DNA from 3 places in the Paenibacillus sp. FSL E2-0177 genome. Region 3 is predicted to be linked to each of the others. Evidence: a T-box and tRNA genes for the amino acid it is inferred to sense, from the RefSeq annotation. Region 3 holds a T-box; the other regions hold tRNA genes.
What was found. The T-box of region 3 lies ahead of metG (methionine--tRNA ligase). A T-box ahead of a tRNA ligase gene usually reads a tRNA of that ligase, here a tRNA-Met.
Positions count from the first base shown of each region.

Region 1: it has a tRNA-Met gene. The T-box ahead of metG (methionine--tRNA ligase) is inferred to sense a tRNA for this amino acid. The anticodon was not compared.
Region 2: it has a tRNA-Met gene. The T-box ahead of metG (methionine--tRNA ligase) is inferred to sense a tRNA for this amino acid. The anticodon was not compared.

Region 1 is NZ_CP150307.1:6,033,578-6,035,881, reverse strand. Features, by position in the region: rRNA gene MHI25_RS26845 (23S ribosomal RNA) at 1-274, shown strand, start outside; tRNA gene MHI25_RS26840 (tRNA-Asn) at 335-410, shown strand; tRNA gene MHI25_RS26835 (tRNA-Ser) at 414-506, shown strand; tRNA gene MHI25_RS26830 (tRNA-Glu) at 525-599, shown strand; tRNA gene MHI25_RS26825 (tRNA-Val) at 655-730, shown strand; tRNA gene MHI25_RS26820 (tRNA-Met) at 748-824, shown strand; tRNA gene MHI25_RS26815 (tRNA-Asp) at 850-927, shown strand; tRNA gene MHI25_RS26810 (tRNA-Phe) at 938-1,013, shown strand; tRNA gene MHI25_RS26805 (tRNA-Thr) at 1,042-1,117, shown strand; tRNA gene MHI25_RS26800 (tRNA-Tyr) at 1,123-1,208, shown strand; tRNA gene MHI25_RS26795 (tRNA-Trp) at 1,215-1,288, shown strand; tRNA gene MHI25_RS26790 (tRNA-His) at 1,312-1,387, shown strand; tRNA gene MHI25_RS26785 (tRNA-His) at 1,431-1,506, shown strand; tRNA gene MHI25_RS26780 (tRNA-Gln) at 1,526-1,600, shown strand; tRNA gene MHI25_RS26775 (tRNA-Gly) at 1,607-1,681, shown strand; tRNA gene MHI25_RS26770 (tRNA-Cys) at 1,691-1,764, shown strand; tRNA gene MHI25_RS26765 (tRNA-Leu) at 1,779-1,857, shown strand; gene MHI25_RS26760 (AraC family transcriptional regulator) at 1,993-2,304, opposite strand, start outside.
Region 2 is NZ_CP150307.1:1,022,427-1,024,730, forward strand. Features, by position in the region: rRNA gene MHI25_RS04490 (23S ribosomal RNA) at 1-150, shown strand, start outside; rRNA gene rrf (5S ribosomal RNA) at 293-409, shown strand; tRNA gene MHI25_RS04500 (tRNA-Ile) at 467-543, shown strand; tRNA gene MHI25_RS04505 (tRNA-Asn) at 547-622, shown strand; tRNA gene MHI25_RS04510 (tRNA-Ser) at 628-720, shown strand; tRNA gene MHI25_RS04515 (tRNA-Glu) at 737-808, shown strand; tRNA gene MHI25_RS04520 (tRNA-Val) at 815-890, shown strand; tRNA gene MHI25_RS04525 (tRNA-Met) at 906-982, shown strand; tRNA gene MHI25_RS04530 (tRNA-Met) at 1,054-1,130, shown strand; tRNA gene MHI25_RS04535 (tRNA-Asp) at 1,156-1,233, shown strand; tRNA gene MHI25_RS04540 (tRNA-Gln) at 1,250-1,324, shown strand; tRNA gene MHI25_RS04545 (tRNA-Lys) at 1,332-1,407, shown strand; tRNA gene MHI25_RS04550 (tRNA-Leu) at 1,423-1,507, shown strand; tRNA gene MHI25_RS04555 (tRNA-Gly) at 1,515-1,589, shown strand; tRNA gene MHI25_RS04560 (tRNA-Arg) at 1,600-1,676, shown strand; tRNA gene MHI25_RS04565 (tRNA-Pro) at 1,709-1,782, shown strand; tRNA gene MHI25_RS04570 (tRNA-Gly) at 1,795-1,865, shown strand; gene MHI25_RS04575 (YdeI/OmpD-associated family protein) at 1,967-2,304, shown strand, end outside.
Region 3 is NZ_CP150307.1:4,206,951-4,209,254, forward strand. Features, by position in the region: gene metG (methionine--tRNA ligase) at 1-869, opposite strand, end outside; T-box leader at 914-1,175, opposite strand; gene MHI25_RS18715 (DUF4362 domain-containing protein) at 1,301-1,765, shown strand; gene htpG (molecular chaperone HtpG) at 1,832-2,304, opposite strand, start outside.

The DNA of each region.
Region 1 (2,304 bases), 1.8 Mb from region 3:
GTCGTGGGCGCAGGAAATTTGAGAGGAGCTGTCCTTAGTACGAGAGGACCGGGATGGACGTACCGCTGGTGCACCAGTTGTTCCGCCAGGAGCATGGCTGGGTAGCTACGTACGGACGGGATAAGCGCTGAAAGCATCTAAGCGTGAAGCCCCCCTCAAGATGAGATTTCCCAATTAGTAAGACCCCTTGAAGACGACGAGGTAGATAGGTTGGAGGTGGAAGTGCAGCAATGCATGGAGCTGACCAATACTAATCGGTCGAGGGCTTATCCTATACTTAGAATGCAAATTCGTTTCGGATTCAGTTTTCAGGCATCAAGCCTGGTATGAATATTCCCTGATAGCTCAGTTGGTAGAGCACTCGACTGTTAATCGAGTTGTCACAGGTTCGAGTCCTGTTCGGGGAGCCATATGGAGAGGTGTCCGAGTTTGGCCGAAGGAGCACGATTGGAAATCGTGTAGGCGCCACAAGCGTCTCGAGGGTTCGAATCCCTCTCTCTCCGCCACAAATTTTTAATTAGTATGGCCCGTTGGTCAAGGGGTTAAGACACCTCCCTTTCACGGAGGTAACATGGGTTCGAATCCCATACGGGTCACCAAATCTTCACTTGATTTATCCTAGTGGACTTTGGTACAATAACAATTGTTGTTTATGGAGGCTTAGCTCAGCTGGGAGAGCATCTGCCTTACAAGCAGAGGGTCGGGGGTTCGATCCCCTCAGCCTCCACCATAACACTTTCTTACTGACGCGGGGTGGAGCAGCCCGGTAGCTCGTCGGGCTCATAACCCGAAGGCCGCAGGTTCAAATCCTGCCCCCGCAACCAATTAACTTAAGCAATTATATCTTTTGGAACCGTGGTGTAGTTGGCCTAACATGCCTGCCTGTCACGCAGGAGATCGCGGGTTCGAATCCCGTCGGTTCCGCCATTTTCATCATGGCTCGGTAGCTCAGTCGGTAGAGCAGAGGACTGAAAATCCTCGTGTCGGCGGTTCGATTCCGTCCCGAGCCACCATTTATCATCACAAAAGAATGAGTGCCATGCCGGTGTAGCTCAATTGGTAGAGCAACTGACTTGTAATCAGTAGGTTGGGGGTTCAAGTCCTCTCGCCGGCACCATCCTTGGAGGATTAGCGAAGTGGCCAAACGCATCAGACTGTAAATCTGCTCACGTGAGTGTTCGGTGGTTCGAATCCATCATCCTCCACCAGTTTTTAGGGGCATAGTTTAAAGGTAGAACAACGGTCTCCAAAACCGTTGGTGTGGGTTCAATTCCTGCTGCCCCTGCCAAGTTCTTTCTAAAGTTTAATATGGCGGCCGTGGCGAAGGGGTTAACGCACCGGATTGTGGTTCCGGCATTCGTGGGTTCGAGACCCATCGGCCGCCCCATTTACTTTAAAATGAATAATGGCAACAATATCAACTTAATATGGCGACTGTGGCGAAGGGGTTAACGCACCGGATTGTGGTTCCGGCATTCGTGGGTTCGAGACCCATCAGTCGCCCCATTTTACTTTAAAATGTTATTGGGGATTAGCCAAGCGGTAAGGCAACGGACTTTGACTCCGTCACTCATAGGTTCGAATCCTATATCCCCAGCCATTTTATGCGGACGTGGCTCAGCGGTAGAGCATCGCCTTGCCAAGGCGAGGGTCGCGGGTTCGATTCCCGTCGTCCGCTCCAAGTTTTCATGGCGCCATAGCCAAGTGGTAAGGCAAAGCTCTGCAAAAGCTTTATCCCCAGTTCAAATCTGGGTGGCGCCTCCATTTAGTTCATATGTGCCGGCGTGGCGGAATGGCAGACGCGCTCGACTCAAAATCGAGTGGGAAACCGTGGAGGTTCGAGTCCTCTCGCCGGTATCTTAAAAAGGTTTGTAAGAATGCTTTTATAAGCAATCTTACAAACCTTTTTCTTTATGTCCTTGGGTTTACAGCAGTAAGCCGTTGAATAGAGAGTTTCTCTATTTCAACGGCTTTTTTTAATCTGATTAGTGATTAACCTGATTGATTATTAATGCGGAATGCTCGCGGGGTAAGACCTATTTCTCGTTTGAACATATTGCAGAATTGGGCATCGTTCACAAAACCTGCAGCAGCAGATACTTCAGAGATTTGCATCTGAGTATGACGTAATAGAGATTTTGCATAATCCAGGCGTTTTAACAGCAAATACCGCAGGGGTGAAGACCCGAAACGTTCTTTAAATAGATGGCGAAAACGATCGTAACTATATCCGGACATTTCTGATAGTGTTTCGACGGACAATTTATGGCGATAATGCTCATTCATATAATTAAGGACATATTG
Region 2 (2,304 bases), 3.2 Mb from region 3:
GCGCTGAAAGCATCTAAGCGTGAAGCCCCCCTCAAGATGAGATTTCCCAATTAGTAAGACCCCTTGAAGACGACGAGGTAGATAGGTTGGAGGTGGAAGTGCAGCAATGCATGGAGCTGACCAATACTAATCGGTCGAGGGCTTATCCTAAAAATACCCCAAAAAGTGAAGAAGAAGCTGCGAAGCTAATTCCGAATACTTTCCGGGGGCCCCGTAAGAAGGGCAAACGCAAATTCGTTTCGGATTCAGTTTTCAGGCGATTAAGCCTGAGCATTTACGCTGTAAATGCCCGTTTGGTGGCGATAGCGGAGGGGTTCCACACGTACCCATCCCGAACACGACCGTTAAGCCCTCCAGCGCCGATGGTACTTGGACCGAAGGGTCCTGGGAGAGTAGGACGCCGCCAAGCGGACAACCACATTACCCGTGGTATTTTTTTTGCCCTTAATATTAATATGTCTTAGAAGGGCCTTTAGCTCAGCTGGTTAGAGCGCACCCCTGATAAGGGTGAGGTCGGTGGTTCGAGTCCACTAAGGCCCACCATATTCCCTGATAGCTCAGTTGGTAGAGCACTCGACTGTTAATCGAGTTGTCACAGGTTCGAGTCCTGTTCGGGGAGCCATTTATGGAGAGGTGTCCGAGTTTGGCCGAAGGAGCACGATTGGAAATCGTGTAGGCGCCACAAGCGTCTCGAGGGTTCGAATCCCTCTCTCTCCGCCATAAAAATTATTAGCATGGCCCGTTGGTCAAGGGGTTAAGACACCTCCCTTTCACGGAGGTAACATGGGTTCGAATCCCATACGGGTCATATCATGGAGGCTTAGCTCAGCTGGGAGAGCATCTGCCTTACAAGCAGAGGGTCGGGGGTTCGATCCCCTCAGCCTCCACCATATTATTTTCACTGACGCGGGGTGGAGCAGCCCGGTAGCTCGTCGGGCTCATAACCCGAAGGTCGCAGGTTCAAGTCCTGCCCCCGCAACCAATTTACTCTTATACATTATGTTTAGGGATAAGCTGGTATGGTGAAAATGAATAGTATATACTTATTAATGACGCGGGGTGGAGCAGCCCGGTAGCTCGTCGGGCTCATAACCCGAAGGCCGCAGGTTCAAATCCTGCCCCCGCAACCAATTTACACTTATGCATTATGTCTATGGAACCGTGGTGTAGTTGGCCTAACATGCCTGCCTGTCACGCAGGAGATCGCGGGTTCGAATCCCGTCGGTTCCGCCATTTAGTTAATTATTATTGGGGATTAGCCAAGCGGTAAGGCAACGGACTTTGACTCCGTCATGCATAGGTTCAAATCCTATATCCCCAGCCATTTATGAGAGCCATTAGCTCAGTTGGTAGAGCACCTGACTTTTAATCAGGGTGTCGAAGGTTCGAGTCCTTCATGGCTCACCATTTTTTTTTAAGTGTGCGCGTGTGGCGGAATTGGCAGACGCACCAGACTTAGGATCTGGCGTTTCACGACGTGGGGGTTCGAGTCCCTTCACGCGCACCATGTTTTTGCGGACGTGGCTCAGCGGTAGAGCATCGCCTTGCCAAGGCGAGGGTCGCGGGTTCGATTCCCGTCGTCCGCTCCATATAGATTTTGCGCCCTTAGCTCAGCTGGATAGAGCGTTTGACTACGAATCAAAAGGCCGGGAGTTCGAATCTCTCAGGGCGCGCCATTTTTATTACTAAGCAGTTATAGTATTGTTAACGGGATGTAGCTCAGCTTGGTAGAGCACCTGGTTTGGGACCAGGGGGTCGCATGTTCAAATCGTGTCATCCCGATTTTATACCTTTGCGGGTGTAGTTCAATGGTAGAACTTCAGCCTTCCAAGCTGATAGCGTGGGTTCGATTCCCATCACCCGCTTATAAAGAGAGACACCTGCCGGTATTAGGCGGGTGTTTTTTTGTATAGTTAAGCACGTATGGATACAATAGGAACTAGAGATTTTATTTGAGGAGGGGCCAATGTTTGAATTTGAAGCAAGGTTAGTCAGACCAGATACGAATGGGAGTTGGACATATCTTACGGTTCCTTTTGACGCTGAACAAATATATGAAACTAAATCAAGGATACAAGTTAAAGGAAGCCTGAATGACATTCCCTATAGAGGAACACTCATGCCGCATGGTAATGGGAAACATTTTATGGTCGTGAAAAAAGAACTGCGAGACTTAGCCCATGCTCAACCTGGAGATATAGTTCGGGTGACAATGGAACAAGATCATCAATTGCGAGAGATAGAAGCTCCAGAAGATTTTCTGGACGCACTAAGCAGCAATGAGCAGGCAGAGGTATATTATAA
Region 3 (2,304 bases):
TGCACATAATAAGCGGTAATCGCCCCTTTTTCCTCTAACCAAAAATCCTCCCAGCTTCCTCCGGACTGTGCAGCCCACTGCTTACTGGCTGATAAATAACCACTTACCGCCTCAATCCAAACATAAATTTTTTTATCTTCAAATCCAGCCACAGGAACATCTACACCCCAAGACAAGTCTCTTGTTACCGCGCGGTCCTGCAGCTCTTCTTGTAAATAACGTTTGGTCAGTTTTATAGCGTTTTCTCTCCAAAATTGTGCTTCCTCTACATATTCCGTTAATTCAGACTGAAAATTAGATAAGCTAAGATAATAATGTTCTGTCGGCCTTTCTGTTGGTGTATTCCCACATAATTTGCAGACTCTGTCTAACAAATCGGCAGGATCTAGAATCGTAGAACAATAATCACATTGATCCCCTCGCGCCCGCTCACCACATACCGGACAAGTCCCTTCCACATATCTGTCTGGCAAAAAGCGCTGATCCACCTCGCAGTAGCATTGAGCAATGGTTTTTTTATATAAATGACCATTCTCTAGCAGCTTTGTAAACAACGCTTGCACAACCTTATGATGCTGCTGTTGATCCGTTCGAGTATATAGATCATAACTAAATCCCAGCTGTTCAAAACACTTCAGAAACTCTTCATGATATCTGCTTGCAAAAGCTCCCGGCGTAATCCCTTCATTCGCAGCCTGAACTGCTACGGGTGTGCCATGGCAATCACTGCCTGATACATATAATACGTTATCCCCTTTGGAGCGAAAATATCGTGCCAGCACATCCCCAGGCAACACACTTGATAATCTCCCCAGATGTAAAGATCCATTCGCATACGGCCAAGCGCCACCTATAAACACATTACTCATTAACCTTCTCCTCCTTTTTTTAGACAACAAAAAAACTCCCATCCACAAAGGACGAGAGTTCTACTCACGTGTTACCACCTAATTTTATAAATGCCTCATAACATTTACCTCTTCAGGTACGACGTTAATTAACGTTTATACCCTAGCACTGTAACGGATGCAGGTTCCGGCGCAGCCTACAACCCATAAGGTTTCGATGCGCAGCTCTGAGACCATATTCCCAAGGGTTTTCTTTACTCCTTTTCAGCGACCGGAGCTCTCTGTTGAAAGAATTGCCGTGGTACTCTTTCTCTTCTTTGCTTTTACATATTCAAGTAAGAGAAAATAATACTCAATTTGTTGTTTATTGTCAATGTGAAACATCAAGCTCTCTGTAACTTTTCCAGTTAATCTCCGTCTTTTATATAAATACGTTACAAGGAGGTCCCTCAGTGAAAAAAGTAAATTTGCTTACACTCTCTGTTCTTTTACTAGCAGGAGTATGGGGTTGTTCCGATCATAAAGTTAATTCTGTTCCCAAAAGTGAACCCTATACTTCCAAAGAAGCCATCAGTAGAGGGGATATTGTTTCTTTTGAAAAAGTGTACAACCTCGATAAATTCGAGAAATTTATAACTAATCTCTCCAGCAAAAAAGCAGACAATATACGCGTTACAAGTTACACAGATGAAGGCGATCCCATATTTAAGGATTTAAAATTTGACGGTAACGTGATTAATTACAGCTATGATGCTTCTAATGATGCATTCGGTGGAAGCAACACAGGAGTCAGAACCGATACCTGCTCCGAAGTGACGAGTAAAAAAAGCACACAAGGTGAAATTATCTATTCGATCAGCGGTTGTACAAATAATGACTCTGAAATTGATTACTACCTTTTTCGCACAACAAAATGAAATACTGAAATAAAAAAGACCACCCAATCAAATCATAATACAATTGGATGGTCTCTGTACTTCATATTATTTCATGATTTTGCAAATATCATTGGTGAATTGAACAGGATCACTAACCTGTAGACCTTCGATCAACAGGGCTTGGTTGTACAGCAGGTTCGTGTATAAACCGAGCTTTTCTTTGTCGTTCTCTGCTGCCGCCTTCAAGGACTGGAACACTTCGTGATGGATGTTGATTTCGAGTACCTTATCCGCTTGCACCTCTTGGCCATTCGGCATCGATTTCAGGATTTTCTCCATCTCGATTGTCAGTTCACCTTCGGCAGAGAGACATACCGGATGAGTCTTTAAACGTTTGGAAGCTTTAACATTTTTCACTTTGCCGGACAGGATGTCCTTCATCGCTTCAAAAAGCTCCTTGTTTTCGTTCTCTTCCGCTTCCGTTGGCTTGTCCGCTTCGTCGGCTTCGATCCCCAGATCTCCGCTGGATACGGATTTAAATTCTTTTTCCTTATAAGACTGAATCATCTTGATCGCAA